DNA from 3 places in the Bariatricus sp. TF06-38A genome. Region 3 is predicted to be linked to each of the others. Evidence: predicted binding sites of a transcription regulator. Region 3 holds the regulator's gene; each other region holds the start of a gene.
The links. Region 3 encodes Rex, which represses fermentation and respiration genes when NADH is low (regulators of the CRP and FNR family bind a similar motif). Its sites were predicted from a motif close to ATTGTTAANTANTTAACAAT; they were not measured.

Region 1 (11,044 bases), 150 kb from region 3:
TCTGGTAAAATACAAAGGGAAAGTACAGGAACTGGTACACTGGACCAGTGATATGACATGGGATTATGGTACGGTATACCAGAAAGAATCCATGCGTACCACACTTTCCCTGGTTCATCCGGTTGATCCGGAATGTGCAGGAGAGGTTACCGTACAGGTTGTCGGAAAGCTGACTGATGTAAAAGACAGACCGGCAGACAATGAAAAGGTCTACCAGACCGTGTATCAGCCATATTATGTAGTCCACAAAAAAGGAACCTCCGGCATTGTAGTAAAAGCCGGAGAAAAAACAACACCGGCTGTAGTGGATAAAGCACTTGCAATTATTGATATGATGCTTGAAAAGATCCCGGAAGTAGCAGAAGAGCTTGTCCGCAGAGGTGCAGAGGTATCTGTGTTCGGACTGCTTGAGAATGCTTATGATGTCCCGGAGCACAGAATGGGATATCTGCTTGCAACCCGCCACGTGGCAGGTTACGGCGGTGAGATGACGAATCCGGCATCCTCTATTTCAGAGGCAAATGTAATCCGTCTCAGAACCGGAAGATATGCAACCAGTTATCCAAATGAGATGATCCTTGTGCATGAATTCGGACATGCGATCCATCTGGTTGGAATGAATGGTCTGAAAGACCAGACGCTTGCAGACATGATCCGGAAAGCATATCAGCATGCCAGCGACAATGGTTTGTGGCCGGACACTTATGCGATCAGCAATTACGAAGAGTATTTTGCAACCTTAAGTACTGTCTGGTTCAATGTCATGCAGGAAGGTGTTGACGGACGATGGGATGGTATCCGCGGACCGGTCAACACAAGAGAGGAACTGAAGGTCTATGATCCGGAAGGATATGAGCTGATGAAGCACATTTATCCGGAGAAGACACTTCCGGAACCTTGGCATTATAATGTAAACATCTATGATATTGATGGAAAACCATACAAATCATATGATGAAAATATGAAATTCAACTGGGATTTCATTCAGTAGGAGATGGAACAATGAATACACGCATACAGAAAATTGTAGATGCTGTAAAGAAAAATGGTCATGACGGAATTGTGATCAGCAAAGGCAGCGACATCAAGTATCTGACCGGCTTTACCGGAGAATATGGAGTTGCAGTCCTGCTTTTGACAGAAAAGAAAAACTATTTTGTAACCGACGGACGGTTTGAATTCCAGGCCGCACAGGAAACAGAAGGATTTGAAGTTGTTGTCTACGGTGAAGGACTGAATTACTTCAGCCAGACCGGTAAATTGGCGGCAGAAGCAGGGGTAAAACAGTGTGCAATCTGTGGAGCAGATCTTACGTTTGATGATTATCAGGATCTGGTAAGTCAGGCGCCTGATACCAAATTCGTTTCCGAAGGGTCTTATGTAGAACCTTTACGTGCGGTCAAGACACCGGAAGAAATCGAGACGATCGAACAGGCATGCCGGATTTCAGAGAGATCTTTCTATGCACTGCTTGATGTGATCAAACCGGGCGTTACAGAGATCGATATTGCAAATGAACTGGAATATCAGTTCAGAAGCCGTGGCGGCTCTGGATTCTGCTTCGAGACGATCGTAGCCTCTGGTCCGGATAACGGAGCAAACTGTCATGCGACAGCATCCGATAGAAAAATCCAGCTTGGTGATTTTGTGACGATTGATTTCGGGACTTATTATCACGGATACTGCTCGGATATTACCCGTACTGTTGCAGTAGGGAAAGCCAAAAATCCGGAGCTTTACAAGATGTTTGACGTAGTCAGAAAAGCAAAGGATGCTGGTCAGAACAGCCTGAAACCGGGAATGGTTATGGGCGAGCTCAGAGATATCATCGTGAAGGTAGTAGAAGATGCAGGCTATCATATTCCACACGGTCCGGGACACAACTTCGGACTGGATATTCATGAACAGCCGTATATCTGTACCGGCAGTAAAGTGACCCTTCAGCCGGGAATGGTTCATACGATCGAACCTGGAATTTACATTCCGGGAATCGGTGGCGTCCGTCAGGAAGATGATTTCCTGATCACAGAAGATGGATACCGCAGAATTACAAATATTACAGATGCTCTGATCACACTGTAATAAAAATGTTGTCATCCTAAAAAAGTATAAAGAATTGAGGAAATCCTTATCTGGTGGTTTGCCGGATAAGGGTTTTCTTTTTTTGCGGGGACGGTCTGCGAGGGGGAGGTAGTGGGGCAGATTTAGAAAAATATGGGGGTGAAGTCCATTGTGCAAAACATTGCGATGAGCCTCTGAAAGCGAAAATTGTGTCAGCAGAGGCTTCCACAATTTTTGAGTCTCATCTCCATTGCACAATAAGTGCCTTCACCCCTATATTTTTTTAAATCTGCCGCTGTAATCTTTGGACGCAGACCTGGGAATCGCAAAAATTTAATATTGATTGTTAAACGATGTTGTGAGTAAAATGAAAAGTGCAAGTGTATCCGTATAAAGTTTTGGACGTAAAACGGATTAAAAAATGCAAAATATTTAACAGATTCTGTGGAAAACGGTTGCGCCATTTAGGAAAAACAAGTATAATACACTTCAAAATGGTTGCACTTTAAAATATTAAAGAATGAATGCGACGAGAGAGGAGCAGCATGAAAGGGCTGCGTGTATTTGAAAAATAAAGGAATAAAAGAGGGACCAAGGGATGATTATCAGTACGAAATATCTGATTACAGGAGATGGAAAGACCGTTCTTACGGATAAGGCAGTCTATATTGGAGAGGACGGCAAGATCGGAAAAATCGCACCAAAAGAAGAGCTGCTGAAAGAATTTCCGCAGGAGGAAGTTAAGGAATATGGTGATGCGACACTTCTTCCGGGACTTATGGATATGCATGCGCATCTTGCATACGGCTATTCCCAGCCGGACAGCTTTAATTATGGGGCACAGCTGATCATGTTATATGCGTTGCAGCATGCGCAGGCTGCATTTGAAAGAGGAATCACCACGGTGCGGGATATGTCTTCAGCACATGGTGTATGCAAGAATCTGAAACTGGCAGAAAAGAAGGGGTTTATCGTGATCCCGAGAATCGTGCATACGGATACCGGAATCTGCATGACGGGCGGACATGCCTGGGATGAAGTCGAGGAAGCGGACGGTCCGTGGGCAATCCGTAAAGAAATCCGTAAGCAGGTTCGCGATGGTGCGGAATGGGTGAAGATCCTGACCACCAACCGCGAATCGTATCCGGAGCTTACCCAGGAAGAACTGGATGCGGCGGTGGATGAATGCCACAGAAGAGGAATCAAGTGTGGCGTGCATGCCGGAACCAATCCGGGGATCCAGATGTGCATTGATGCCGGATTTGACACGATCGAACATGGAACCTTTATGACGCTGGATCATGCAAAGCAGATGGCAGAAAAAGGTATTGCCTGGACACCGACTATCATGGCATATACTTATCTCTATGAACTGTGCAAGGAAAATATCGAGAAGAATGGCGATGCACCGGTCAGTGATCCGGTCATGCAAAAAGAGATGGAAAATTATGAATTCTTTGAACCGGCATACAAAGCGTACCGGGATCATTTTAAAGAATTTTATGATACGGGTGTGACGGTTCTTGCCGGCACCGATATGGTGATGTATCATTCTCCGCTCTTACCGCTTCCGAGAGAACTGCAATATATGGTGGAATACGGAATTACACCGGTGCAGGCAGTACAGGTGGCAACTTCCAATCCGGCAAAGGTTCTGGGTGTGGAAAAAGAACGCGGACTTGTTGCCGAAGGACTGGATGCAGATCTTCTGGTAGTTGGCGGTGACTTAAGCAAGGATATCACCAGATTAAAAGATGTAAAATTTGTTACACTTGGCGGAAAAAGAGTCTTTGAAGACGGCATCCGTTATGTCGGAACAGGGAATATGTTTATGTAAAAAAAAGGCTTCTGCGTTGCAGAGGCTTTTTTACACGTGAAAATTACTTGTCGAAAATTTAACAAAATAAGAGAAAACTTATCAAAAACAGTTGCGTATTGCATAGAAAGCAAGTATAATATACACGGCAGAAAATTTGATTTAATTATTAAATTTATAAAAATGGAGGGCTAGATTTATGAGCAACACAACATCATCAAACCCGGCGAGCTTAAGAATTGCCAATTTGCTCGATGAGGGAAGCTTTGTTGAAATCGGTGGACAGGTAACTGCAAGAGCAACAGATTTCAACATGCAGGAGAAAAAAGCTCCGACAGATGGCGTCATCACAGGTTACGGTGTAATCGATGGAAACCTGGTATATGTATACAGCCAGGACGCATCTGTACTGAACGGAACCATCGGTGAGATGCACGCAAAGAAGATTGCGAACATTTATGATATGGCAATGAAGATGGGCGCACCGGTGATCGGTCTGATTGACTGCGCAGGACTTCGTCTTCAGGAAGCAACTGACGCACTGAACGCATTCGGAAGCTTCTATTACAAACAGGCTATGGCTTCTGGCGTAATTCCGCAGATCACAGCAGTATTTGGCAATTGCGGTGGTGGACTGGCAGCGGCAGCAGCACTTTCTGATTTTACATTCATGGCAGAGAACGGAAAATTATTCGTAAACTCTCCGAACACCATTCCGGGCAACACCGCGGACAAATGCGATACAGCAAGCGCAAAATTCCAGAGTGAAGAATCCGGAATCGTTGACGGCGTAGGAAGCGAAGAAGAAATTCTTGGCGAGATCCGCTCACTCGTAGCAATTCTTCCTGCTAACAACGAAGACAACGATGCATATGATGAATGCACAGATGATCTGAACAGAGTATGTGCAGATCTTGAGAATGCAGCAGAAGATGCAGCACTTGCTCTTTCTATGATCTCTGACAATGGTGTATTCATTGAGACAAAGAAAGCTTATGCAAAAGATATGGTAACAGGATTCATCCGCCTGAACGGAATGACAGTAGGTGCTGTTGCCAACCGCTCAAAAGTATACGATGAAGAAGGCAACACAGCAGAAGAATTCGACGGCACACTCTCAGCAATGGGATGCAAGAAAGCAGCAGCTTTCGTTAAATTCTGTGATGCATTCGGAATTCCGGTACTCACACTTACAAATGTAAAGGGACTCAAGGCAACTGCATGCTCAGAAAAGAACCTTGCAAGAGAGATGGCAGCTCTCACTTATGCATTTGCAGATGCAACTGTACCAAAAGTCAATGTGATCACAGGTAAAGCATTCGGAAGCGCATATGTGACAATGAACAGCAAAGCAATCGGAGCAGACATGGTATACGCATGGCCGGAAGCTGAGATCGGGATGATGGCAGCAGACATGGCTGCGAAGATCATGTACACAGATGCAGATGCAGATACATTAAAAGCAAAGACAGAAGAATACAAAGCACTTCAGTCAAGCCCGCTTTCCGCAGCTGGAAGAGGATATGTAGATACCATCATCGAACCGGCAGATACCAGAAAATATGTGATCGGTGCATTTGAGATGTTATTTACAAAAAGGGAAGAAAGACCATCCAAAAAACACGGAACAATTTAGCGAGGTGAAGCAAAGTGAAGAAAAAGATTAGTTTAGTAGTCGCAGTTCTGGTACTTGTGCTCGGCCTTGCAGGCTGCGGGAATGCCAAGACCGTCAGCTATGACAAAGATACACTGATCCAGTCTTGTGATGCTGTTTTTGATATCATTGAGAGCGGATCCATCACAAGCGACCAGATCACAGAGATGTCAGACTGGAATCAGGGATATCTGATGGCACAGTTTGAAAACCAGACCGGTGTGCAGATGGAAGCAGACACTTTTGCAACTGCACTGGAAGGATGGAAAGCATCCCTGGAAGAATGCGGCGATTATGAAAGCCATAAAGACTATGAATTCGAGGCATCTTCTACAGGTGTTACGGTAACTGCACCGGCAACATTTTCTGACAGAAGTGCAGACCTGGAATTCGTATTCGATGAGAATATGACTCTGGAATCATTTACAGTCAATGCTCATTACGGCATGAGCGAAATCCTTGAAAAAGCGGGACTTAACACATTACTTGGTATGGGAACTGTATTCGTAATGCTTATTTTCATGAGCTTTATCATTTCCCTGATCAAATACGTTCCTGCATTACTTAACGGTACATCCAAAAAGAAAAAAGAAGAAGCTCCGAAGGCAGCACCGGCTCCGGCAGTGTCAGCAGCTGTAGAAGAGGCAGAAGAAATGGATGATACCGAACTTGTTGCAGTTATCGCAGCAGCGATCGCAGCAGCAGAAGGAACTACTACAGACGGATTTGTAGTACGTTCTATCAAGAGAAGAAAATCAAACAAATGGAATGCATAGTGCGAATAGAATCAGGAGGATTTAAAGATGAAAAACTATACAATCACAGTTAACGGCAACGTATATGATGTTACAGTAGAAGAAAACGGAAACGGAGCAGCTGCAGCACCAGTAGCAGCACCAAAGGCAGCTCCGAAAGCAGCACCGAAGGCAGCTCCAAAAGCAGCAGCCGGAGCTGGAAGCATCAAGGTAGAAGCAGGTGCAGCCGGAAAAGTATTTAAGATCGAAGCAAGCGTAGGACAGAAAGTATCCCGCGGTGATGCAGTTCTTATCGTAGAAGCAATGAAGATGGAAATTCCTGTTGTAGCTCCGGAAGACGGAACAGTTGCAAGTATCGATGTAGCAGTAGGTGATGCAGTAGAAGCAGGACAGACACTGGCTACATTGAACTAAGGAGCAACATCCTTTTGAAAAACAGGAGGTTATAACATGGAATATATCACTAACACACTGGGAAACCTCGTGCAGCAGACTGCGTTCCTCAACCTGACTTGGGGTAACTACATTATGATCGCAGTTGCATGTTTTTTCCTTTATCTTGCAATCAAGCATGGGTTTGAACCGCTTCTGCTTGTACCGATTGCATTTGGTATGCTCCTGGTAAATATTTACCCGGATATCATGCTTCATGCAGAAGATTCGGCTAACGGAACGGGCGGACTTTTGTATTACTTCTTCCAGCTGGATGAGTGGTCTATTCTCCCGTCACTTATTTTCATGGGTGTCGGTGCGATGACTGACTTCGGACCGCTCATTGCCAACCCGGCGAGCTTCCTCCTCGGTGCGGCAGCACAGTTTGGTATTTTCGCAGCTTATCTTGGTGCGATGGCTCTTGGTTTCTCTGATAAGGCAGCAGCTGCTATCTCCATCATCGGTGGAGCAGACGGACCGACATCCATCTTCCTTGCAGGTAAGCTCCAGCAGACGGCTCTGATGGGACCGATCGCCGTGGCGGCGTACTCGTACATGTCACTGGTTCCGATCATCCAGCCGCCGATTATGAAGCTTCTCACAACAGAGAAGGAAAGAAAGATTAAAATGGGACAGCTTCGTCCGGTTACACAGCTTGAGAAAATTCTGTTCCCGATCATCGTAACCATCGTTGTATGTATGATTCTTCCGACAACAGCTCCTCTGGTAGGTATGCTGATGCTTGGTAACCTGTTCAAAGAATCCGGTGTTGTAAGACAGCTGACAGAGACCGCATCCAACGCAATGATGTACATCGTAGTTATCCTGCTTGGTACATCTGTAGGTGCTACTACAAGTGCAGAGGCATTCTTAAATGTCAGCACACTTAAGATCGTACTACTTGGTCTGATCGCATTCGCATTCGGTACCGCAGCAGGTGTCCTGTTTGGAAAACTGATGTGCGTAGCCACACATGGCAAGGTAAATCCGCTGATTGGTTCAGCCGGAGTATCTGCCGTACCTATGGCAGCCCGTGTATCTCAGAAAGTAGGAGCGGAAGCAGATCCGACCAACTTCCTTCTGATGCATGCAATGGGACCGAACGTAGCCGGAGTTATCGGAACAGCCGTAGCAGCCGGAACATTTATGGCTATTTTCGGAGTAATGTAGCAACAGGAAGCGATTTGCTTGCTTGCAAGGGCAAATCGCGGTTGCTGTTGAAATGTCAGACTGTGCCATCAGGCACAGAAGGAAACCGTCAGGTTTCCTTAGCGCTGCGAGCAGCGCGTATCTGACAGTGAGATAACAATCCTGGAGCTTAATAAACCTTATAATAATTGGAGGAAGATATAATGGCAGCAATTGAAAAGAAACCGATTAAGATTACGGAAACAGTTCTGCGTGATGCGCATCAGTCCCTGATCGCAACAAGACTTACCACAGAACAGATGCTTCCGATCGTAGATAAAATGGACAAAGTCGGATATCATTCCGTAGAGTGCTGGGGCGGAGCTACATTTGATGCATCCCTTCGTTTCCTGCATGAAGATCCATGGTCAAGACTTCGTAAATTCCGTGACGGATTCAAGAACACCAAACTTCAGATGCTCTTCCGTGGACAGAACATCCTTGGATACCGTCCATACGCAGATGATGTAGTAGAATACTTCGTTAAAAAATCTGTTGCAAACGGAATCGATATCATTCGTATTTTTGACTGTCTGAATGACCTTAGAAACCTTCAGACAGCAGTAAAAGCAGCTAACGCTGAGAAAGCAGAAGCACAGATTGCGCTTTCTTACACACTTGGAGATGCTTACACCTTGGATTACTGGGTAGACATCGCAAAGAGAATCGAAGATATGGGTGCAAACTCTATCTGTATCAAAGATATGGCAGGTCTTCTTCTTCCGTACAAGGCAACAGAACTTGTCGGAGCATTAAAAGAAGCTGTTGATATCCCGATCCAGCTGCATACACATTACACATCAGGTGTTGCTTCAATGACATACTTAAAAGCAGTTGAAGCCGGTGTAGACGTGATCGATACCGCTATTTCACCGTTCGCACTTGGAACTTCTCAGCCGGCAACAGAAGTTATGGTTGAGACATTCAAGGGAACACCTTATGATACAGGATTTGACCAGAATCTTCTGGCTGAGATCGCTGATTACTTCCGTCCGATCCGTGACGAAGCACTTGACAGCGGACTTCTCAATCCGAAGAACCTTGGTGTTAACATCAAGACTCTTCTGTACCAGGTACCGGGTGGAATGCTTTCCAACCTTACTTCACAGCTCAAAGAGCAGGGAGCAGAAGACAAGTTCTACGACGTACTTGAAGAAGTACCGAGAGTTCGTAAAGACCTTGGTGAACCACCGCTGGTTACTCCGTCATCACAGATCGTTGGTACACAGGCAGTATTCAATGTCCTGATGGGCGAACGCTACAAGATGGCAACAAAAGAGACGAAAGACATCCTGAGCGGAAAATACGGTGCAACTGTTAAACCGTTCAACCCGGATGTTGTTAAGAAAGTACTCGGAGACAATCCGGAAGTTATCACATGCCGTCCGGCAGATCTGATCCCGGATGAACTCGGAACTCTTGAAAAAGAGATGGAACAGTACAAAGAGCAGGATGAAGACGTACTCAGCTACGCACTCTTCCCGCAGGTAGCTACAGACTTCTTCAAATACCGCGAGGCACAGGAGAAGAAAGTAGATGCTACAATTGCAAAAGACGGAAGTTATCCGGTATAATAACGACGAACTGACGAAAGCTGTTACAGACAGTATTTTGTGAGCAAAACGTAACCTCAGGAGCCATAAAATTCGAGTTGAATTTTATGGCTCTTTTGCTTATAATAAAAAGGGTTGTGACCTTATTTATAATAGAAGTAAATGATTTTATAAAAAGGCACGTTTCTTATTTGGAGGCAAATTGTGAGCACAAAAAATGAGTTACTGATTAGAATTGATGAGAGATATCCGAAGTTCAGCAAGGGACAGAAGCGGCTTGCGGATTACATCAAAGAAAATTATGATAAAGCAGCCTTCCTGACGGCTGCAAAGATGGGAGAGGCAGTCGGTGTCAGCGAATCAACGGTTGTCCGTTTCGCAACACAGCTTGGATATAAAGGCTATCCCGAATTCCAGAAAGCACTGGGAGAACTGGTGCGTACCAAGCTGAATTCTATCCAGCGTATGGAAGTGACCTACGGACGGATCGACCGGAGCGAGATCCTGGCGACGGTTCTGCAGTCTGATATCGAGAAGATCAAGCAGACATTGGAATCTGTGGACAATCATGCATTTGAGCTGGCGGTGGATACGATCCTTGCGGCAAAAAAGGTTTATGTGATCGGAATCCGAAGCTGTGCACCGCTGGCAAAATTCCTGACTTTTTATCTGAATCTGATCTGTGAGGATGTGGTAGAGGTCGATACCAACAGTTCCAGCGAGATTTTTGAGCAGCTGATCCGGATCGGGGAAGAAGATGTGATCATCGGGATCAGTTTTCCGCGATATTCCATGCGTACTTTAAAAGCACTGGAATTTGCCAGCAACCGGAAAGCAAAGGTAATAACCTTGACCGACAGTGTGAATTCACCGATGAATCTCTATTCTTCCTGCAATCTGATCGCCAAGAGTGATATGGCATCTATCGTAGATTCCCTGGTTGCACCGCTCAGTGTGATCAATGCACTGGTGGTTGCACTCTGTATGAAGAAGCAGGATGATGTCATCGAGACACTGGAGACACTGGAGGACATCTGGGACGAATATCAGGTTTATTCCAGAGATGAGCTGGAGCCTGTAGAAGATGAGGTAAGGATCAAATGAGTAAAGTACTGATCGTAGGGGGCGGAGCTGCCGGTATGTTCGCATCGATTTTTGCGGCGAAAAATGGCAATGAAGTCCACGTATTTGAGAAAAATGAAAAACTTGGAAAAAAGCTTTTCATCACGGGAAAAGGCAGATGCAATGTCACCAATGCCTGTGACGTGGATGAACTTTTCCAGAATATGGTATCCAATGAGAAATTCATGTACAGCAGTTTTTACGGATTTACCAACCAGGATGTGATGGATTTCTTTGAAAATGCAGGATTGCGTCTGAAGACAGAGCGTGGCAACCGTGTATTTCCGCAGTCGGATCATTCTTCAGATGTTATTCGCACGCTGGAGATGGAAATGAAGCGAAATGGAGTACACATCCATCTTTATTCCAATGTAGAAAAGGTTGTGGCAGAGGATGGAAGATTTTCCTATCTTGTCATGGCAGATGGAAGCAAAGAAGAAGGGGATGCCTGCATTATCGCCAC
Region 2 (11,044 bases), on a different contig from region 3:
CCAGAGATTTACCTGCATTGACAAGTTCCATGATCTGGGCTTCTGTATTATAAAATGCTGGCTGTCCCCATCCTTTTCTTGAGATTTCGCATGCTCTCTTAAGGAAACGTGCCGGTGTTTTCTTGCTGATGGTTACATTAGAGTTCGGCTGTACAAGCTTCATCTCATCCATACAGTCAAGGATCAGGTAGCTGACTGCATTTACACCGTCTTTACCATCTGGTGTAACTCCACCTGTATTGATATTCGCAAAGTCTACATAAGTAGCACTTTCTTTTAAGGTAATACCAACCTTAACCGGTGCCGGCTGGTTGTAGAATTTGATCCATAAGCATTCAAGCAGTTCTTTTGCTTTCTCGTCATCAAGGATTCCTGCTTCTGTATCTGCTTCATAATAAGAAATCAGATGCTGATCCAGACGTCCTGGACTGAATGCATCCCATGGGTTCAGTTCTGTTGTAACTGCAAGATGTGTAAACCAGTATAACTGGATTGCCTGCCAGAAGGTCTGCGGTTTGTGAGCCGGTACAACTTCCAGGTTGGCTGCGATCTGCTCTAATTCTTTCTTACGAGTAGGATCTGCTTCTTTTTCTGCCATTTCAAGAGCCAGTTTGTGATATCTCTCACCAAGGATGATTACTGCATCACATGCAATATCCATCGCTTTGAGTTCTTCCATTTTATCGGTAGCTTCCGGATCATTCATGAAATCCAGCGCATCCATAGTCTTTTTGATCTTTTCTTTGTATTCCAGATATCCAACTTTAAAGTTCTGTTCACCACCGCATGTATGTCCAGGTCCTCTCTGCTCCATAAACTCTGTGAACATACCTGCTGAATAGCAGTCATTCCATTCCGGAGTCATAGCTGCAAGGATCTTCTCTCTCATGCTTCGTCCTGACCAGTAAGGAATGATTTCCTTCTCCTGGATCTCACGATCTTCTTCTGTTGTATGGAAAGATACGAGGTCACGTTCACTCATAACTACCATATCTTCTTTGCTGTGGCAGCAAAGTTCCGGGAATGTAGGAGAAGCCTGTGGATCTTTTCCTTTTTCACCAACGATCAGCTCACCGCCTCCCAGATAAAGTGTCTTCTTTGAAAAATATTCTTTTAATACCATGGCTCTCATAACCGGAATCGAATATTTTCCATCATTTTTTCTGTAAAAATCTGTCTCGATTCTTGCTCTTTCGAGATCAATGTGAACCGGTGTTGTAACACTCAGTTCTCTCAGCTTCTGAATTCTTTCATTCATGCCTCTTGCCATTTTCTTATCCTCCTATTTTTGTGTTGGTATATCCTGCATCCTGAAAAAGCTTTACAAAACTTTCCATCTCTTCTTTTTCCGGTGCATATAAATCAGTTCCCTTGTATTCCATACCCAGCTTCGGATATTTACTGCTTCCTGTATTATGGTAAGGCAGCAGATTAACCTGTGCCGGGTGAATGCCGTGTTTCTTCAGAAAATGAATGGTATCTTCCATGTTCTGCACATTGCCGTTCACTTCTTTGATCGTCGGGATTCGGATGTAAATCCTTGCCCCTGCATCTGAAAGCTTCACCAGGTTATCCAGGATCAGCTTATTGTCAACTCCGATATACTTTTTATGTAATTCCGGATCCATCACTTTGACGTCATATAAAAACGTATCTACATACGGTAAAATTGCTTCAAATTTATCATACGAAACATATCCGCAGGTGTCAATGGTAAGCGAAATTTCTTCTTTTTTAAGTGCTTTCGCGATCTGTAAAATATAATCCGTTGACATCGCCATCACTTCCCCACCGGAAAGTGTGACTCCACCGCCGGACTGTTCATAAAACATCCGGTCTTTCATCAGCTCTTTAACCAGTTCCTTTACCGGATACTCCTGCCCTACGATCTCCCGAATGCCCTGTGGGCAGAAATTATCGCATTTTCCGCAAAGCTGACATTTCTCTTTGTCAAGCTCCGGCTTTCCATCTACCATCGTGATGGCACCGTTCGGACAGACCTTCGCACAGGTTCCACATCCGACGCACTTTTCTTTATCACACTGAAGTTCTCTCTCAAAACGCTGTGTCTCAGGGTTGTGACACCACTCGCACTTTAATGGACATCCTTTAAAAAATACAGTAGTACGGATTCCATCTCCGTCATGGATCGAATACTTCTGAATATTCGTTACTAAATTCATGGTAGCTCTCCTTCTTGTCATTTTTCTTTTTAGACTAACGTTTGTACCATAGTCTAAAGATACCAAAAAAACAAAAAATTGTCAATCCTTTGGCAAACTTCTTCTGAAATATTTTTACAATCCTGATCTTCTTTCCTTAAGCAGACGAAACTCTGCACTCAGCTCATCACATATATAAAGAAGAGATACTTCACAGACTGTTTTTATCTGCAAAGTACCTCCCACTTCTCTATTGTACATTCTTCAAAATCACACACTGATTACCTCTGGAACGAAAAGCCGATTCAAACTGTGCTCTGTCATAGCTCACAATCCCTTCGATCGGGTCTGCAACAGTCACACTGTCTACACTGTATCCGATCAGTACAACACAATGATCGTTCATCGCCCAGCTGGCTTCTCTTCCATCTTCCGTATTCCAGCTTTCCATTATCTGACGTTCTTCCATACCAATTGTTCCCCATACAACCACGGGGGTTCCTTCACTTACAAAACGATACAGCTGTTCCGGCTCTGATCCTGTCTCGTCCTCTGCTTTCATTGCATTTCCATTATCTGCAAGATAGCCATCTGCTGCCGTCACGATTGCTCCCGCTCCGCAGCTTAATCCATCCGTCTCTGACTGTGGATTTCCTATAAAATAATTGTAAATATCATTTCCATATAAAGTTTCATTGTCTCCGTAATAAGTGTTGGTCCATCCAACTGTCGGTAAATATTCGAGTGCCATTGCCATCTTATCTGCAGAATATCCATAATAATTCAAAGCCATTGTAAGAGATGTGATCTCACATCCAGTAGGAAGCTCCGGCATCTGTCCTGTAAATGCAAAATCAGAAATACAGCTACTCTCCGGAAGGGGTGTCTCTTTCACTATTTCCGCATTTTTTATCTTCTGCGTCTTTGCTGTCGTTTTCTCCACTGCTGTAACAGACTGTCTTGCTCCTTTGATCTGTTCTAATTTTGCTTCTATATATGTAGTATCTTTTAATGTAAATCCTACGATAACGGCGCCAACCAGTATCCCTGCTGCCGCTGCGATCCATTTTGCTGCACTGCGAATCTGCATCCGTACCTCCGTTTCTTAACACTTCTGTAACAATTCCGTCATATATACTACAACTTTTTTCGTGTTTCGTCAAATCTGCGGGGGAGTTTTCACAAATATTTCATAAATGAGAGTTGGCAGCACAAGTAATTCCAGATAGAAGGATTGCCTGCGCAATGGGTGCAGATCCGATAAAAATTAATCTGTCCTGCTGTTTTTTATCAATCGAATGAAATCCTGGCAAATACTATGCCATATATTTCTTCTTCAGTGCTTCCACCTTCGCGGTATAAGCCTCCTGCTGCTTTTTCTGCATGATCTCACTCTTAATCTGCTCTTTTACATCATCAAGCTTCGCATCTTCGGGTTCTTTCTTATCTTCCACTTTGATCAGATGGTATCCAAACTGTGTCTTGACCGGTCCAACCACATGTCCGATTTCTGCTGCAAATGCGGCATCTTCGAATTCTTTGACCATCTGTCCTTTTCCGAATTCGCCAAGGTCTCCACCGTTTGCTCCTGACGGGCAGGTAGAAGATTCTTTTGCAACATCCTCAAATGCTTTCCCTCCACTTACGATGGATTCAAGTAGTTTGTTACATTTGTCTTCGGAATCAACCAGAATATGTTTTGCATGAACAGATGCTCCTTTTGCAAATCTTGCTTTGTTTGCTTCAAAATATTCTCTGATCTCTTCATCTGAAATTGTGATTCCCTCAAAAATCTTGCCGATCGCCATCTGTGCAAGGATATCTTTTCTTGCATTTTCCAGAATTGCTTTAAACTTTTCTGTCTCGTCTAACTTTTCTTCTTCACCATATTTTGCAAGTGCATAAACTGCGATCAGCTGATCAACACACTGTTTGCGGAAATCCGGATGGGATGCGTATACCTGCTGTTCTCTCGGAAGGCTTGCGATAAATGCATCTACCTCTGCTGATGTAATTTCATGTCCGCAGATTACTGCTTCAACTGTTTTTTCCATAATTTCTTTGTACTCCTTTTTTCTCGTAGTGTTTCAATTGTACCATTTCATACGGTGTTAGTCAAAGTTGGTTTTATTTCTATGAAACTTCTCTTCATCTGATATCTTTTCTTTCGACTTCATGTTATACTTCGTTTAGGTATGTTTTTTTAGTTTTTTCATTGGAGGTTATTAACATGTCAAACGAAAGTACAAAAACCAATCAGATTACCGAAGGAGTTATCTGGAAGCAATTATTGATTTTTTTCTTTCCTATTGTAGTTGGAACTTTGTTTCAACAGCTTTATAACACCGTAGATGCTGTCATCGTCGGTCGTTTTGTCGGAAAGGGCGCACTTGCCGCAGTCGGGGGATCTTCTGCCGTTCTTTCCAATCTGATCATCGGATGTTTTACGGGACTTGCAAGCGGTGCATCTGTAATTGTTTCCCAGTTTTATGGTGCAAAGGATGAGCGGAATCTGCAAAAGAGTCTGCATACCGCCTATGCTTTTTCCGCTATTCTCAGTATTGTATTTACAATACTCGGATGGGCCTTAACACCATTTCTTTTGAAGCTCATCGATACACCTGCAGATACACTTGCGGATTCTATTCTTTATCTGCGGATTTACTTTTTAGGTATTTTCGGTACCTTGATCTTTAATATAGGCTCAGCCATCATGCGCTCCATCGGTGATTCCCGCAGACCACTATATTACCTGATCGTCTGTTGTTTTCTAAACATCATCCTCGATCTGGTACTGGTAATCGTATTTGATATGGGAATTGTCGGAGCCGCTATCGCAACCATTATTTCACAGGCAGTAAGTGCAATCCTTGTCACCAATGCACTGATGAAAAAATATGATGACTGCAAGCTTTATCTGAGCAAACTACACATAGACCTTTTGAAGCTGCGTATGGAATTCCGCATCGGTATTCCAAGTGCACTGCAGGCATTTATGTACAGTATTACCAATATCATTATTCAGGCAGCAATCAATGGTTTCGGAACCGATACTGCCGCTGCATGGGCTTCTTTTGGTAAACTGGATGCGCTTTTCTGGACAGTCAACGGAGCATTCGGAATTGCGATCACAACCTTTGCCGGACAAAATTATGGAGCAGGTAAAAAAGAACGTATTTTCAAAAGTGTCCGTATCTGCCTTGCAATGGCTGTGGCTGTGTGCGGAGGGATCGTGCTGTTTTTAGCCATCTTCTGCCGCCCACTGTTCTCAATTTTTACGACAGATCAAAATGTGATCAATATCGGTATTGATATGCTGCGTTTTATGGCACCGTGCTACACTATTTATGTATTTATTGAAGTTCTCTCCGGTGCACTTCGCGGAACCGGCGATGTCCTGCTGCCGACACTGATCACACTTGGCGGCGTATGTCTGATCCGTATTCCGTGGATTATGTTTGTCTTACCGGCACACCATACCACAACCTGTGTAATGCTTAGTTATCCGATTTCCTGGATCACTACCACAGCTTTGATCATACCGTACTACTTATATAGAAAAAAACATGCCTACGATTAAGGAGAATTGAACATGGCCAAATCCGAATCTACCAAATACCGGCTCGCCGAAGCAATGAAAACCTGCATGAAGACCACTTCTGTCGATGATATCACCATCCGCCAGATTGTGGAAGTCTGCGGCGTCACACGCCAGACCTTTTACCGCAATTTTCTTGATAAATACGATCTGATCAACTGGTATTTTGACAAACTTCTTCTAAAATCATTTGAACATATGGGAGAAGGTACCACTGTTTATGACGGACTGGTCAAAAAATTTGAATATTTAAAGGAAGAGCACCTGTTTTTCGCTGCAGCATTCCGCTCTGACGATCAGAACTCTTTAAAAGAACATGATTTTGAACTGATTCTGGAATTCTATTCAAACCTTATTTTCCAGAAAACCGGAAGACGCCCGGATGCAGAAACTTCATTTCTTTTAGAGATGTACTGCCGTGGCTCGATTTACATGACTGTCAAATGGCTGCTTGGCGGAATGAAATTTCCGCCTGCGCAGCTTGCAAAACAACTGGTACTTGGCATGCCGGAAAAACTTGTGCAACTCTTCACTGATTTGCATATTTTGTCTTAAGCTTTTGTATAAATGTTACACTTTTCATATTCTGTAACTTTTTTTACCGCCTTCTTATAGTTAAAATAGTATCAGAAACAAGTGATTTTACCATAAACGAAAAGGAGATATGTATCATGGCAAACAGAATTATGTTAAATCAGACATCTTATCACGGAGCAGGTGCAATCGCAGAGATTGCAACAGAAGCAAAAGCTCATGGTTTCAAAAAAGCTCTTGTATGTTCTGACCCGGATCTGATCAAATTCAATGTTACTTCCAAAGTAACAGATATCTTAGACAAAGAAGGACTTTCTTACGAAATCTACTCTGATATCAAAGCAAATCCGACTATCGAGAACGTACAGCACGGTGTACAGGCTTTCAAAAATTCAGGTGCTGATTACATCATCGCAATCGGCGGCGGATCTTCTATGGATACTTCCAAAGCAATCGGTATCATCATCGCAAACCCGGAATTTGAAGATGTAAGAAGCCTGGAAGGTGTAGCTCCGACAAAGAAACCTTGCGTTCCGATCATTGCCGTTCCGACAACAGCCGGTACTGCTGCAGAAGTTACGATCAACTATGTAGTAACAGATGTAGAAAAGAAACGTAAATTCGTCTGTGTAGACCCACATGATATGCCGATCATCGCTGTTGTAGACCCGGAAATGATGTCCTCTATGCCAAAAGGACTGACCGCTTCAACCGGTATGGATGCATTAACTCATGCGATCGAAGGCTACACCACAAAAGCCGCATGGGAAATGACAGATATGTTCCACTTAAAAGCAATCGAGATTATCTCCAAATCTCTCCGCGGTGCTGTTGAAAACACCAAAGAAGGAAGAGAAGGAATGGCTCTTGGACAGTACATCGCCGGAATGGGCTTCTCAAACGTAGGTCTTGGAATCGCTCACTCAATGGCTCATACCCTTGGAGCAGTCTATGACACACCACACGGTGTTGCATGTGCAATGATGCTTCCGATCGTAATGGAATACAACGCAGACTGCACCGGAGAAAAATACCGTGAAATCGCCCGCGCAATGGGAGTTGAAGGCGTAGATAATATGTCTCAGGAAGAATACAGAAAAGCAGCTGTAGATGCAGTCCGCAAACTCTCTGAAGACGTAGGAATCCCATCCAAACTCGAAGCCCTCAAAGAAGAAGATCTCCAGTTCCTCGCAGAATCTGCCCACGCCGATGCCTGCGCACCTGGAAATCCAAAAGACGCATCCGTAGAAGATCTGAAAGATCTGTTTAGAAAACTGATGTAATCAAAAATTTATATAATCTGGCAAGAAATCTAAAATGATATCCACATTCTAAAAATTGGTATCCCACTTGCTTTTCTTGCCAACCAACTAGAAAAAGCGACCCCCACAAATCCCGCCCAAAGCGGAATTTGCGGGGGTGAATTTTTCAAGGTTATTCCTCCGTTCCTTTTCCCAGGAATTCTGTGTCTACAAGATTCCAGATCTCATCCCGTCCCTGCTTTGTCTCTGCTGAGAAAGGAATCACAACAGTTCCCGGAAGCAGCTTCAGTCCGGTCTTAATTGCCTTTACCTGCTTCTGTACCTGACTTCTCTTCAGCTTATCAAGCTTTGTCGCGATAATGATCGGATTGAATCCCTGATCCACGATCCAGTCATACATCATCTTATCGTTCGCAGATGGATCATGACGGATATCGATCAGAAGGAAGACGGCTCGCAGCTGTTTAGAGCCATGAAGATAACGCTCGATCAGCTTTCCCCACTGTGCCTTCTCCTGCTCGGAAACCTTTGCATAACCGTATCCCGGAAGGTCCACCAGATACATTTCTTCGTTGATATTGTAAAAGTTGATGGTCTGTGTTTTTCCAGGTTTTGCCGAAGTTCTGGCAAGCGCCTTCCGGTTCATCAGTGCATTGATCAGAGAGGATTTACCGACATTGGATTTTCCGGCAAATGCGATCTCCGGCAAAGTGTGATCCGGCAGTTTACTTGTAATTCCACAGACTGTTTCCAGATTTACATTCTTAATTACCATCTTTTTTCCTCCGTGTACGCATAAGTGCGATTTTCAGAACCTCTTCCATCTGCGATACCGGAATGATCTCCAGTCCCTTTGTGATCTCAGAAGAAAGTTCATCCACATCTTTTTTGTTCTCCCTCGGTACAAGTACCGTCCTGATTCCGGCATTCTTTGCCGCCAGGAGCTTCTCTTTCAGTCCTCCGATCGGAAGTACTCTTCCCCTCAGCGTAATCTCACCCGTCATGGCAAGATCAGCACGCACTTTCTTGTCTGTAATTGCAGAGAGCATCGCAGTCGCCATCGTAATACCGGCTGAAGGTCCATCTTTCGGAACTGCCCCTTCCGGAATATGGATATGGATATCATGTTTTTCAAAGAAATCTTCAGCAACCTTATATTTACTGCTGATTGACCGGATATAACTGATTCCTGCCTGCGCAGATTCTTTCATCACATCGCCAAGCTGTCCCGTCAGAATGATCTCACCCTTTCCTGGCATTACATTCACTTCAATCTGCAGGGTATCTCCTCCTACACTGGTCCATGCCAGACCACGGACGATTCCCACCTCATCCTCGGCATTTGCCATCTGATAGGTGTACTTTTCTTTTCCAAGATACTTTTCAATATTCCGCTCTGTTACCTGAACTCTCTTTTTATCATGTTCATAGATCTCTCTGGCAGCCTTCCTGCAGATATTACCAATTTCACGCTCCATCTGACGCACACCGGCTTCCTTGGTGTAGTTCTGCGCAATTTTCCAGATCACGCCCTTGCTGATTGTAAGCTGTTCTTTTGTTAGTCCATGTCTTTCCAACTGCTTTGGAATCAGATGTTCTGTCGCAATATGCAGCTTTTCATTCTCCGTATAACTGCTGACCTCAATTACTTCCATACGGTCAAGAAGTGGCCGGGGGATTGTCTGCAGCGAGTTAGCCGTCGTTACAAATGTCACCTCAGACAGATCGACCGGGACTTCCAGATAATGATCACGGAAACGGTTGTTCTGTTCACTGTCCAACACCTCCAGAAGCGCAGAAAAAGTATCTCCCTTATAGTCTGTGCTGACTTTATCAATCTCATCCAGAAGGAGCAGCGGGTTCTTTACCCCGGCGCTCTTAATACCGTTTGCGATCCGTCCCGGCATTGCACCAACATAAGTTTTTCTGTGTCCACGGATTTCAGCCTCATCACGGACACCGCCAAGAGAAATTCTCACATACGGTTTTCTCAGTGCTTTTGCAAGTGATCTTGCAATGGATGTCTTTCCAGTTCCCGGAGGACCTACCAGACACAGGATCGGGCTGTCACCCTTTTTCGTAAGAGCACGTACTGCCAGAAACTCCAGCACACGTTCTTTAACCTCTTCTAGTCCGTAATGTTCTGCTTCCAGAAGCTCTTTCGCATATGCAATGTCTGTAAAATCCTCGGCCCGCTTATTCCATGGCATTTCCAGCATGGTTTCAATATATGTACGGATCACGCCCGCTTCTGCCGGACTCTGCATGGAATTTTTAAATCTGCTGATCTCTTTTTTCAGCTTTTCTTTTACCTCATCCGGTGCATCCAGCGCTTCTGTCTTCTGTGCAAATTCCTCCGCATCGGAAATTGTAGTATCCTCACCAAGCTCTTCTCGGATCAGCTTCAACTGTTCGCGCATGATATATTCTCTCTGATGCTTATCCACACGCTCTTTCACCTTCATCTGGATCTCATCGCGGATGTTCATGATCTGCATCTCATTGACTAACTTAAAGGAAATAAGCTCATAACGTCTGTCAAAATCAAGTTCTTCCAGAATTTCCTGCAATTCCCGGTAATCCAGAGGCATATTCGCTGCCACCTGATTCACCATCTTTTTCAATTCCGTGATCTCTTTGATCTGGTTTACCATATCTTTTGTGATCTTCGGCATTCTCGCCGCATAATCCAGATACAGATCCCGAAGTCCCCGCGTCATCGCTTCCCGGTTGATCTCGCCTGCAATATCCGGATCACTCTCTTCCGGGATCGTAATATTTGCCCGAAGATACGGATCTGCAAATTCTATTGTATTTAAAACCGCCCGTTCTTCTGCTGATACAAGCACCCGCAGAATCTGTTTTGGCAGTTTGATGATCTGTTTTACTGTCGCAACTGTTCCCACACGGTAGAGATCTGCTTCTCCCGGATTTTCCACTTCCACATCTTTCTGTGTCAGCAAAAAAATCTTCTGGTCGCTTGCCATCGCTTCCTGAACCGCTTCAATCGAGCGTTCCCGGCTGATGTCAAAATGTGCCACCATCTCCGGCAGAATTGTCATTCCCCGCAGGGCAACCATTGGCAGACTTTCTGTTCTGTTCATATAGTTTTTTCTCCTGTTAAATAAAAATGGATGCTTCTGGCCTTAACCGTCAGCACCCATTTCCATACGTCTGATTTTCTTATGCACTTTCCGGTCTTGCTTCGATCTTTTCTGTACTCGGTGCTTTCTCCCCAAGTACTGCCTCTTTTGTCACAAGACAGTATTTCAGATTCTCATCAGACGGTGCTTTATACATGATATCCATCATTACATTTTCCATGATCGCACGGAGTCCTCTGGCTCCTGTCTTACGCTTCAGGGAAGTCTCAGCAATCGCCTCCAGCGCCTCTTTGTCGAATTCCAGTTCCACATCATCCAGCTCCAGAAGCTTCTGGTACTGTTTTACAATCGCATTCTTTGGTTCCGTCAGAATGCGGATCAGAT
Region 3 (11,044 bases):
TCTTGATGATCTTCGTAAAAAAGTAAAAGAACAGCATATCAAAGAGCCGATTGAGTGCAGACAGCTCCTGATCGACAGTATCAAAGAGCAGATGGATGTAGGCGAGACAGCTTATGAATTTGAAAACCAGACTTCTGTTGTTCTGGTGATCGGAGTAAATGGAGTCGGAAAGACGACTACTATCGGAAAACTTGCCGGTAAGATGAGAGGTCAGGGCAAGAAAGTTGTGCTTGCTGCAGCAGATACTTTCCGTGCAGCTGCGGGCGATCAATTAAAGGAATGGGCACATCGTTCGGATGCAGATCTGATCGGCGGACAGGAAGGTGCAGATCCGGCAGCCATCGTTTATGATGCGGTAGCGGCTGCAAAAGCGAGAAAGGCAGATATCCTTCTGGTGGATACAGCCGGAAGACTTCACAATAAAAAGAACCTGATGGAGGAACTGAAGAAGATTAACCGTGTGCTGGAAAGAGAATATCCGGAAGCATACAGGGAAACTTTGGTCGTTCTGGATGCAACGACCGGACAGAATGCACTTTCACAGGCAAAGGAATTCAGTGATGTTGCGGATATTACAGGAATTATCCTGACTAAGATGGATGGAACGGCCAAAGGTGGAATTGCAGTTGCAATTCAGGCAGAGCTTGGAATTCCTGTTAAATATATAGGTGTCGGTGAGACAATCGATGATCTGCAGAAATTCGATTCCGACGAATTTGTACAGGCATTATTTACAACAGAAGAAAAGAAGGAAGAAGGAGAAGAATAATAATATGCTGACATTGGAAAAATTTGAAGAAGCAAGCGAGATCGTAAAACGTGTGACACGTCCGACAAAGCTTATCTACAGTGAGTATCTCAGTAGCCAGACCGGGGGGAAGGTCTATTTGAAACCGGAAAATATGCAGTACACAGGTGCATACAAATTAAGAGGAGCTTATTACAAGATCAGCACACTTTCTGAGGAAGATCGTGCAAAAGGTCTGATCACAGCTTCAGCAGGAAACCATGCGCAGGGTGTGGCATATGCGGCAAAAGCGTTTGGATGTAAGGCGACGATTGTTATGCCAACTGTCACTCCGCTGATCAAGGTAAACCGTACCAAAAGCTATGGCGCCGAGGTTGTTTTACACGGAGATGTCTATGACGATGCCTGTGCAAAGGCCTATGAGCTTGCAGAAGAGTACGGATATACTTTTGTACATCCGTTTGATGATCTGGATGTAGCTACCGGACAGGGAACGATTGCAATGGAAATTGTCCAGGAACTCCCGACCGTTGATTATATCCTTGCACCGATCGGGGGCGGCGGACTGATCACAGGTGTATCTACACTTGCAAAAATGCTGAATCCAAAGATCAAAGTGATCGGTGTGGAACCGGCAGAAGCAGCAAGTATGACTGCTGCAATCGAAGCAGGACATACCGTAACACTTCCAAGTGCCAACACGATCGCAGATGGTACAGCAGTAAAAAAAGTCGGGGAACAGAACCTCCCATACGTCATGGAAAATGTAGACCAGATCGTAACTGTAGAAGACGATGAACTGGTCGGAGCATTCCTTGATATGGTGGAAAACCATAAAATGGTAGTAGAAAACTCCGGTCTTCTTTCCGTTGCAGCTTTAAAACAGCTGGATCTGAAAGGTAAGAAAGTAGTATCTATCTTAAGTGGCGGGAACATGGATGTTATTACCATGTCTTCAGTTGTACAGCACGGGCTGATCCAGAGAGACCGTATCTTCTCTGTATCGGTACTTCTTCCAGATAAACCGGGTGAACTGGTAAAAGTGGCACAGACGATTGCAGAAGAGCAGGGAAATGTGATCAAACTGGAACATAATCAGTTTGTAAGTATTAACCGGAATGCGGCTGTGGAGCTTCGTGTGACACTGGAAGCATTTGGAACCGATCATAAGAACCGGATCATTGCGGCATTGGAGGCAGCCGGGTTCAGACCGAAGCTGATCAGTGCGAAGTTATATTAGAATGTTTAAGAGGACAGTCTTATCCCCTGGTGAGGGATGAGGCTGTCTTTTTTTGAAAATAAGGTTGTTAGGGCGGGCGAGAAAAAGAATCTCTTCCAATCCAGGTTGTGCAAACCATTCCGATGAACCTCTGAAGGCGAAAATTATGTCAGCAGAGGCTTCCATAATTTTTGAGTTTCATCTCCATTGCACAAAATAGGATTGAAAGAGATTCTTTTTCTCGCCCGGCCAATGAACGGTATTGGTAAAAAGGGCAGGACTGCTTCATAGTGAGGGAGAGGGGATAGAGACTGCAAATGTGATTGGGTGCTTGTTAAAGACGGGAGATATAGATGAAAAAATATGGAAATTTAACCAATTAGCACTTTAATTGAATGAAATACTGTGTTAAAGTCACGAAATGAGGAAAATGGGGTTGACATCGAAGGTATAGTTGTATACAATAATACAAAAATACAGGTCAGGGAGTGACGGTTATGGAAAATAGGAAGGTTTATCTGGATAAGCATACAAATTTATTGCAACTTGAGGAGCATATGTACCCGCTGGTAGACGTGGACACACCGAATGTGTTCCGGAACCTGTTTCATTATGATGAGATTCCGAAGATTGCGTTTAATGATCGTATTGTACCGCACAGTATGCCGGATGAGATCTGGATCACGGATACGACATTCAGGGATGGACAGCAGTCGAGAGCACCCTATTCAACGGATCAGATTGTAACCATTTTCGATTATATGCACAGGCTTGGAGGTCCGCAGGGGAAGATTCGTCAGAGTGAATTTTTCTTATACAGCAAGAAAGACCGGGATGCTGTATATAAATGTATGGAAAGAGGTTATAAGTTCCCGGAGATCACAAGCTGGATCCGTGCAAATAAAAAGGATTTTGAGCTGGTAAAAGATCTGGGAATGAAGGAAACCGGAATTCTGGTAAGCTGTTCGGATTATCATATTTTTTATAAACTGAAGATGACAAGACGAGAGGCGATGGAACATTATCTGTCAGTTATACGTGAATGTCTGGAGACCGGTGTCAGTCCAAGATGTCATCTGGAAGATATTACCAGATCGGATATTTATGGATTTGTCATTCCATTCTGTCTGGAACTGATGCATCTGATGGAAGAATATCAGATTCCGGTGAAGATCCGTGTCTGTGATACAATGGGATACGGAGTCAACTATCCGGGGGCTGTGATTCCTCGTTCCATTCCGGGTATCATTTACGGACTCAGAGTACATGCAGGTGTACCGAGTGAACTGATCGAATTCCACGGACATAATGATTTTTACAAGGCAGTCAACAATTCAACAACGGCCTGGCTTTATGGAGCATGTGGTGTGAACTGTTCCTTGTTTGGAATCGGTGAACGTACCGGCAATACGCCGCTGGAAGCGATGATTTTTGAATATGCGCAGCTTCGCGGAACGCTGGATGGTATGGATACAACGGTGATTACTGAACTGGCAGAATATTATGAAAAAGAGATTGGATACCAGATTCCGCCGCGTACCCCGTTTGTCGGAAAGAATTTCAATGTAACCCGTGCGGGGATCCATGCAGACGGACTGTTAAAGAACGAAGAAATCTACAATGTGTTTGATACCGGCAAGTTTCTGAACCGTCCACCGCTGGTTGCTGTGTCAAATACTTCCGGTCTTGCAGGTATTGCACACTGGATAAATACATATTATCACCTGAAAAATGAGAAACAGGTAGACAAGAATTCCATTTTAGTTGTAGAATTGAAGAAGTGGGTTGACGCGGAATATGAATCCGGCCGTGTGACCGTACTCACAGATCAGGAACTGATCCGGGAGATTGAGAGAATCTGTGACGAAAAGGGGATTACAATCTAACGAAATTCAGGAGAGAGATAAAATGGAAGAGTATTCATTGAGAAGTCAGGTTTTTCAGACCATCAGAGATGACATTCTGAAAGGTAAGTATGAAGAAAATGACGAACTCAGGGAAGCAACATTGGGGAAGGAACTTGGAGTTAGCCGTACACCGGTAAGAGAGGCACTTAGACAGCTGGAACTGGAGGGACTGGTGAACATCATCCCAAATAAAGGAGCTTATGTTACCGGTATTTCCGATAAGGATGTACATGATATTTATATGATTCGTTCCATGCTGGAAGGATTATGCGTCCGTTGGGCAACAGAACATATTACACAGGAGCAGCTGGAAGAATTGGATGAGATCATTCTTTTATCCGAGTATCATATGGATAAAGGACATTCCGATCAGCTGACAGAGCTGGATGGAAGATTCCATCAGATTCTGTATGAGGCATCACAGAGCAGGATTCTGGATCATGTGCTTTCAGATTTTCACAAATATGTACAGCTTGCAAGAAGGACTTCCGTTAAGACAGAAGAGCGTGCGATCAAGTCGATTGGTGAGCATAACGAGATCCTGAATGCCATCAAGGCGAAGGACGCGGAAAAAGCCGGCAATCTGGCAACGATCCATATTATGCATGTTATGGAGAACCTGCATATCGAAGAAAAATAGCCAAAAAGGAGACGAAGTTATGAGTAAAATTCAGATGACGACACCGATTGTTGAGATGGACGGAGATGAGATGACCAGAATTCTCTGGAGGATGATAAAAGATGATCTTCTTCTGCCGTATATCGATCTTAAGACAGATTATTATGATCTTGGATTGGAACACCGCAATGAGACAGATGACCAAGTTACAGTTGATTCGGCTAATGCAACAAAGAAGTACAAAGTAGCAGTCAAATGTGCGACCATTACACCGAATGTGGCAAGAGTAAAAGAATATGGACTCAAAGAGATGTGGAAGAGTCCGAACGGAACAATCCGTGCGATTCTGGATGGAACGGTATTTCGTGCTCCGATCGTGGTAAAAGGAATTGAACCATGTGTAAAGAACTGGAAGAAGCCGATCACGATTGCCCGTCATGCTTATGGGGATGTATATAAAGGAACCGAGATGAAGATTCCGGGACCTGGAAAGGCAGAGCTGGTCTACACGGCACCTGACGGAACAGAGACAAGAGAGCTGATCCATAATTTCGATGGAGCAGGTATTATCCAGGGAATGCACAATATCAATGCATCGATTGAAAGTTTTGCAAGAAGCTGTTTTAGTTATGCACTGGATACAAAGCAGGATCTTTGGTTTGCAACAAAAGATACCATTTCCAAAAAATATGACCATACTTTCAAAGATATCTTCCAGGAGATCTTTGATGCGGAGTATAAGAACCTTTTTGACGAAGCGGGAATTGAATATTTCTACACACTGATCGATGATGCGGTAGCCCGTGTAATGAAGTCAGAGGGTGGTTATATCTGGGCATGTAAGAATTATGACGGGGATGTGATGAGTGATATGGTTTCCTCAGCATTTGGTTCACTTGCCATGATGACATCTGTACTGGTATCACCGGAAGGCTTTTATGAATATGAAGCTGCACATGGAACAGTACAGCGTCATTATTATAAACACCTGAAAGGGGAAGAGACTTCAACAAACTCTGTTGCAACAATTTTTGCATGGACAGGAGCTTTGCGCAAGAGAGGAGAACTGGATGGGAACCAGGAACTGATGGATTTTGCAGACCGTTTGGAAAAAGCAACGATTGATACGATTGAAGAGGGTTATATGACAAAGGATCTGGCAATGATCACAACTCTTCCGGAGGTACATGTACTGAACAGTGAAGGGTTTATTAAAGCGATTGCAGAAAGATTATAAAAAGAGCAGGGAATGCATGAAGGGCGTATCTCTGACAGGAAAATGGGAAGAACCGGCTTATTCAGCTAGTTCTTCCCATTTTTCATAGAGTTCTTCGAGTTCTGCTTCGTTTGCTGCTTTTTCTTTTGCCAGTTCCTGGCATTTAACAGAATTTGTATAGACTTCTTCCTGCATCATCAGTTCATCGATTTTGCCATTACGTGTTTCCAGAACACCGATACGTTCTTCTGTTTTCTTCAGGTCGTTCTGCCTTTTACGGAGACGTGCCTGTTCTTCTTTCTGCTCCTGCCAGCTTAGTTTGGATTCGGAAACCTGCGCCGGTGCGTCTTCGGAAGCAGCTGTGGAAACAGCCGGGGTCAGAAGATCTTTTTTCTCCAGATAATAATCATAGTTGCCGATATAATTTACAAAGGTATTGCCGGTCAGTTCCAGAATACGGGTGGCAGTCTGGTTGATGAAATAACGGTCGTGGGATACATAAAGTATCGTACCGGTATAATCGTTCAGAGCCCGCTCAAGAATTTCCTTGGAAGTGATGTCCAGATGATTGGTTGGCTCATCGAGGATCAGAAAATTTGCATTGGAGAGCATCAGCTTTGCCAGAGATACACGTCCCCTTTCACCACCACTTAAATCACCGATCAGCTTGAAAACATCATCTCCGGTAAAAAGAAAAGCCGCAAGCATGTTCCGGATCTGTGTGTTGGTAAGTGTCGGATAATCATCGGAAATTTCTTCAAAGATCGTCTTATCCATATGAAGGACGTGGTGTTCCTGATCGTAGTAACCAATCTCCACATTGGCACCCAGTGTAAAGGAACCGCTGTCTGCCTGGATCACATTGTTCAGAATCTTGAGAAGCGTAGTTTTTCCGGTTCCGTTGTCGCCAATGATGGCTATATGTTCCCCACGCTTGATCTCGAAACTGATATCGGTGAAAAGTGTCTGTGGCGGAAAGGCTTTGCTTAATCCTTTGACAGAAAGGACATCATTGCCACTGACACGGGAAGGCTCCAGCTTCAGATGGATGTCAGTGTTGATCTCCATCGGTTTGTCTACAAGCGTCATCTTGTCCAACATTTTTTCCCGACTTTCGGCACGCTTGATGGATTTCTCACGGTTAAATGAACGGAGCTTTTCAATCACGGCTTCTTGATGTTTGATCTCACGCTGCTGATTCAAGTATTCTTTTAATCTGGCTTCTCTGAGCTGTTCTTTTTTGACAGCAAAATCAGAATAATTGCCCATATAAGTATGAAGCTGTCCCTGCTCGACTTCAATCACCTTTGTAACCACACGGTTCAGGAAATAGCGGTCGTGGGATACGATAAGAACAGCACCCGGATAATTCAGAAGATAGGTTTCCAGCCATGCGATGGAGTTCATATCCAGGTGGTTTGTTGGTTCATCCAGAAGCAGGACGTCAGGCTTGGTAAGAAGGAGTTTGCCAAGAGATACACGGGTCTTCTGACCACCGGATAAAGAATCTACGGGTTTAGTAAATTCTTCTTCTGTAAATCCGAGACCTTTTAGAACGCCGGTAAGCTCACTTTTATAAGCGTAACCGTCTGCGTGCTCAAATGCAGAAGTCAGTCTCTGATAAGTGGCAAGACGTGCTTCAAGAGCATCTCCGGAAAGAGACGGAAGCTCTATCTCGATTGTACGGATCTGCTTTTCCATCTCAATGACTTCGGCTTTTGCCGTGCGGACTTCTTCATAAATGGTATTGCCGCTTTCCATCTCCTGATGCTGTGCAAGGTAGCCGAGAGTTTTGCCTTTGGTAAGAACAACCGTCCCTGCATCGGGAGAAAGCTGTCCTACGATCATCTTGAGGATCGTGGATTTGCCGGCTCCGTTAAGACCTACAAGAGCAGCTTTTTCATGGTTCTCTATATGAAAGGATCCGTCTTTTACGATGACCTGATCCCCAAAACTTTTTGACAGATTATGACATGCCAGTATCATTTTTATATCCTCCTGTTAAAGTGGCAATTATGTTACTGCTCACAGTAACATAATTATAGCTGAAATACGACAAAAAACAACTATAAAATTTGACTTTTTCACTAGATTCTTATATAATTAAAAATAATGAGTCAAAAAATAGGAAGGTGGAAGTGAAAGTGGCATCAAGAGAAATATCTCAGGCAGTAATAAGGAGACTTCCGCGGTATTATCGTTATTTAGGGGAACTACTGGAGAGCGGAGTCGAACGGATATCATCCAATGAATTAAGTAAAAGAATGAAAGTAACTGCTTCACAGATCCGTCAGGATCTGAATAATTTTGGTGGATTTGGACAGCAGGGATATGGCTATAATGTAAAGTATCTTTATACAGAGATAGGTAAGATCCTTGGACTGAACGAGAAACATAAATTCGTTATCATTGGAGCAGGAAATCTTGGACAGGCACTGGCGAATTATGCAGCATTTGAAAATCGGGGATTTGTTTTAAAAGGGCTGTTTGACGTAAACCCAAGGCTTGCCGGATTGACGATCCGTGGAGTTGAGATCCGTATGATGGATGAATTGAAGGATTTTGTGAAAGAAAACGATATTGAGATCGGGGTTCTTACGATTCCGAAGACAAAAGCAGTAGAGGTTGCCAATCTCCTGGTAGATAATGGAGTTAAGGCTATCTGGAATTTTGCGCATACAGATCTGAATCTGCCGGATAATATTATTGTTGAGAATGTTCATTTGTCTGAAAGTCTGATGAGATTATCTTATAATATCACCAGATACAATGAAGAACATGAAGGAAAGTAGGCAAAGCAGACCAGAAGGCAGAGGTGCAGGAAAATTTTTTCCTGCACCTTTTTGAAAATTAAATGTATGGGAGACCGGATATGAAAGAAATACTGACAGCAGATCAGATGAGAAGATCGGATCAGAGAATGATACAGAAGATGCAGGTCCCGTCCCTTGTCCTGATGGAACGGGCGGCACTTCAGTGTGTGGCTGCGATGAAAGCAGAAGACATAGATTTGTCGAAAGCATTGGTCGTGTGTGGAAGTGGCAATAACGGTGGTGACGGATTCGCAATTGCAAGGATGCTCGTAGAAGAAGGAAATCATCCAGATGTAGTATTGGTCGGAAATTATGACCATCGTAGTGAAGAAACAAAAATCCAGATGAAAATTCTGGAAAATCTGGGAATATCTGTAGGAAACAGTTTGCCACAGAAAGAATATAGTGTTATTATAGATGCCGTATTCGGTATTGGCCTATCCCGTGAAATAAAAGGCAGATACGCAGAGGTGATTGATCAGATGAATCGGATGACTGCCTGTAAGGTGGCAGTCGACACTCCTTCAGGGATCCGTTCGGATGATGGAAAAGTGCTTGGAACGGCATTTAAAGCAGATCTTACAGTGACCTTTGCGTTTCAGAAGATGGGACAGATCCTATATCCGGGATGTGAGTATACAGGAAAGCTTGTTACAGCGCCGATCGGAATTACCAGACCGGAGTTTTTTGCGGAAGAAGAAATCTGCATGGCACTTGAAAAATCCGATGTGCCGGCAATGCTGCCGCAAAGGAAACCGGATTCTAATAAAGGGACTTATGGAAAGGTTCTGATGATTACCGGAAGCAAAGGAATGTCCGGTGCAGCATATTTAAGTGCCAGGGCAGCATATCTTTCGGGAGCAGGTCTTGTCCGGATTTATACGGAGGAAAGTAACCGGGCAATCTTACAGGAACTTTTACCGGAGGCGGTAATGACGACCTATTCTCTGGATGAGACAGAATCATTTGAAGAACTTCCGGATTTGCTGGAATGGGCGGATGTGCTCTGTATTGGATGCGGACTCGGTATGGGACCGCATTCGGAGGAATTACTGAAAAAGGTGCTTGAGAATAATAAAACCCCGGCTGTTATTGATGCGGACGGACTGAACCTTCTGGCAAAGACCGATGAGTGGGGGACCGAACAGATTCGGATGAATCCTTCCGGATATGTACTTACTCCACATATGAAAGAAATGTCCAGACTGACCGGATACAGCGTACAGGAATTAAAAGACAACAGAAGAGAGCTATTAAGGAAATATACAGAAAAAGTCCATGCTGTCTGTGTACTGAAAGACAGCAGGACACTTGTGAAAGCGCCAGAGGGAAGGCTTATGATCAATACCACCGGTAATGCGGCAATGGCAAAGGCCGGATCGGGAGATGTGCTTGCAGGAATGATCACCGGACTTATGGCACAGCATATGAGACCGGATGATGCCGCTGTGCTTGGCGTTTATCTGCATGGCCTGTGCGGAGATCATGCCAGAAAAGAACTTGGCTCTTACAGTGTGCTTGCGGGTGATCTCTTGAAAATGCTCGGCAGAACACTTAAGGAATTGGAGGATATGACAGAATGAAGAAATACAGCAGACTGCGTGCGGTGATCGATCTGGATGCGGTGATGTATAACATGGAAATGATGCATGCAAATATAGAAAAAGGAACCAAGATGGTCGTGGTCATCAAGACAGATGGTTATGGTCATGGAGCGGTGCCGATTTCAAGAATGCTGGAAGATGTGGACTATGTCTGGGGCTATGCGGTCGCAACTCTGGATGAAGGTGTTGTACTCAGAAAAGCCGGCATTCAGAAGCCGATTCTTTGCCTGGGATGTATTTTCCCGGACCAGATGGAAGAGATGATCCGTCATGAGATCCGCATGACAACCTACAGCTATGAGCTTGCGAAGCTTGCGGATGAGACCGCATACCGTATGGGGAAGAAGGCATATCTGCACATTAAGATCGATACAGGAATGTCAAGACTTGGCTTTCCGGTAGCGAAAGAAAGTGTAGAGGAGATCCTTAAGATCGGCAGACTTGTTTATACGGATTGCGAAGGAATGTTTACCCATTTTTCAAAGGCAGATGAGACGGATAAGACCACGACACTGGAACAGATCCGTGCTTTTCTGTGGATGAAAGAACATCTTGCAGCAGAAGGTATGGAATTTACTTATTATCACTGTGCAAACAGTGCAAGTATCATTGATATGCCAAAGCTTGGAATGAATCTGGAGAGAGCCGGGATTTCTACCTATGGACTGTATCCGTCAGATGAAGTCAATAAGGAGGCAGTTCCGCTCCGGCCGGCAATGGAGCTGATCGCGCATGTGACTTATGTGAAATGGATTGAAAAGGGTACGGAAGTCAGCTACGGAGGCACCTTTGTTGCCCCGAAAAGGATGCAGATCGCCACGATCCCGACGGGATATGGAGACGGATACCCAAGAAGTCTTTCCAACAAAGGATATGTTCTGATCCATGGTCAGAAGGCGCCGATCCTTGGCAGAGTCT

Region 1: a site for Rex is predicted at 3,945-3,964, ahead of PG418_RS04260 (acyl-CoA carboxylase subunit beta). Genes of this name have one in related genera too.
Region 2: a site for Rex is predicted at 2,261-2,280, ahead of PG418_RS12830 (trans-4-hydroxy-L-proline dehydratase activase). Genes of this name have one in related genera too.

Annotation. Positions count from the first base shown of each region.
Region 1 covers NZ_JAQFCE010000003.1:90,211-101,254, forward strand. The annotation lists gene PG418_RS04245 (hypothetical protein) at 1-991, shown strand, start outside; gene PG418_RS04250 (M24 family metallopeptidase) at 1,003-2,082, shown strand; gene PG418_RS04255 (amidohydrolase family protein) at 2,660-3,898, shown strand; gene PG418_RS04260 (acyl-CoA carboxylase subunit beta) at 4,077-5,513, shown strand; gene PG418_RS04265 (OadG family transporter subunit) at 5,528-6,307, shown strand; gene PG418_RS04270 (biotin/lipoyl-containing protein) at 6,335-6,700, shown strand; gene PG418_RS04275 (sodium ion-translocating decarboxylase subunit beta) at 6,737-7,888, shown strand; gene PG418_RS04280 (oxaloacetate decarboxylase subunit alpha) at 8,071-9,480, shown strand; gene PG418_RS04285 (MurR/RpiR family transcriptional regulator) at 9,664-10,563, shown strand; gene PG418_RS04290 (BaiN/RdsA family NAD(P)/FAD-dependent oxidoreductase) at 10,560-11,044, shown strand, end outside.
Region 2 covers NZ_JAQFCE010000017.1:57,489-68,532, reverse strand. The annotation lists gene hypD (trans-4-hydroxy-L-proline dehydratase) at 1-1,270, opposite strand, end outside; gene PG418_RS12830 (trans-4-hydroxy-L-proline dehydratase activase) at 1,275-2,183, opposite strand; gene PG418_RS12825 (C39 family peptidase) at 2,413-3,252, opposite strand; gene PG418_RS12820 (peptidylprolyl isomerase) at 3,479-4,216, opposite strand; gene PG418_RS12815 (MATE family efflux transporter) at 4,393-5,742, shown strand; gene PG418_RS12810 (TetR/AcrR family transcriptional regulator C-terminal domain-containing protein) at 5,755-6,315, shown strand; gene fucO (lactaldehyde reductase) at 6,432-7,577, shown strand; gene yihA (ribosome biogenesis GTP-binding protein YihA/YsxC) at 7,729-8,331, opposite strand; gene lon (endopeptidase La) at 8,321-10,660, opposite strand; gene clpX (ATP-dependent Clp protease ATP-binding subunit ClpX) at 10,740-11,044, opposite strand, start outside.
Region 3 covers NZ_JAQFCE010000003.1:244,492-255,535, forward strand. The annotation lists gene ftsY (signal recognition particle-docking protein FtsY) at 1-769, shown strand, start outside; gene ilvA (threonine ammonia-lyase) at 774-1,988, shown strand; gene PG418_RS05010 (hydroxymethylglutaryl-CoA lyase-like TIM-barrel protein) at 2,465-3,853, shown strand; gene PG418_RS05015 (GntR family transcriptional regulator) at 3,876-4,514, shown strand; gene PG418_RS05020 (NADP-dependent isocitrate dehydrogenase) at 4,534-5,730, shown strand; gene PG418_RS05025 (ABC-F family ATP-binding cassette domain-containing protein) at 5,788-7,695, opposite strand; gene PG418_RS05030 (redox-sensing transcriptional repressor Rex) at 7,854-8,501, shown strand; gene PG418_RS05035 (NAD(P)H-hydrate dehydratase) at 8,582-10,105, shown strand; gene alr (alanine racemase) at 10,102-11,044, shown strand, end outside.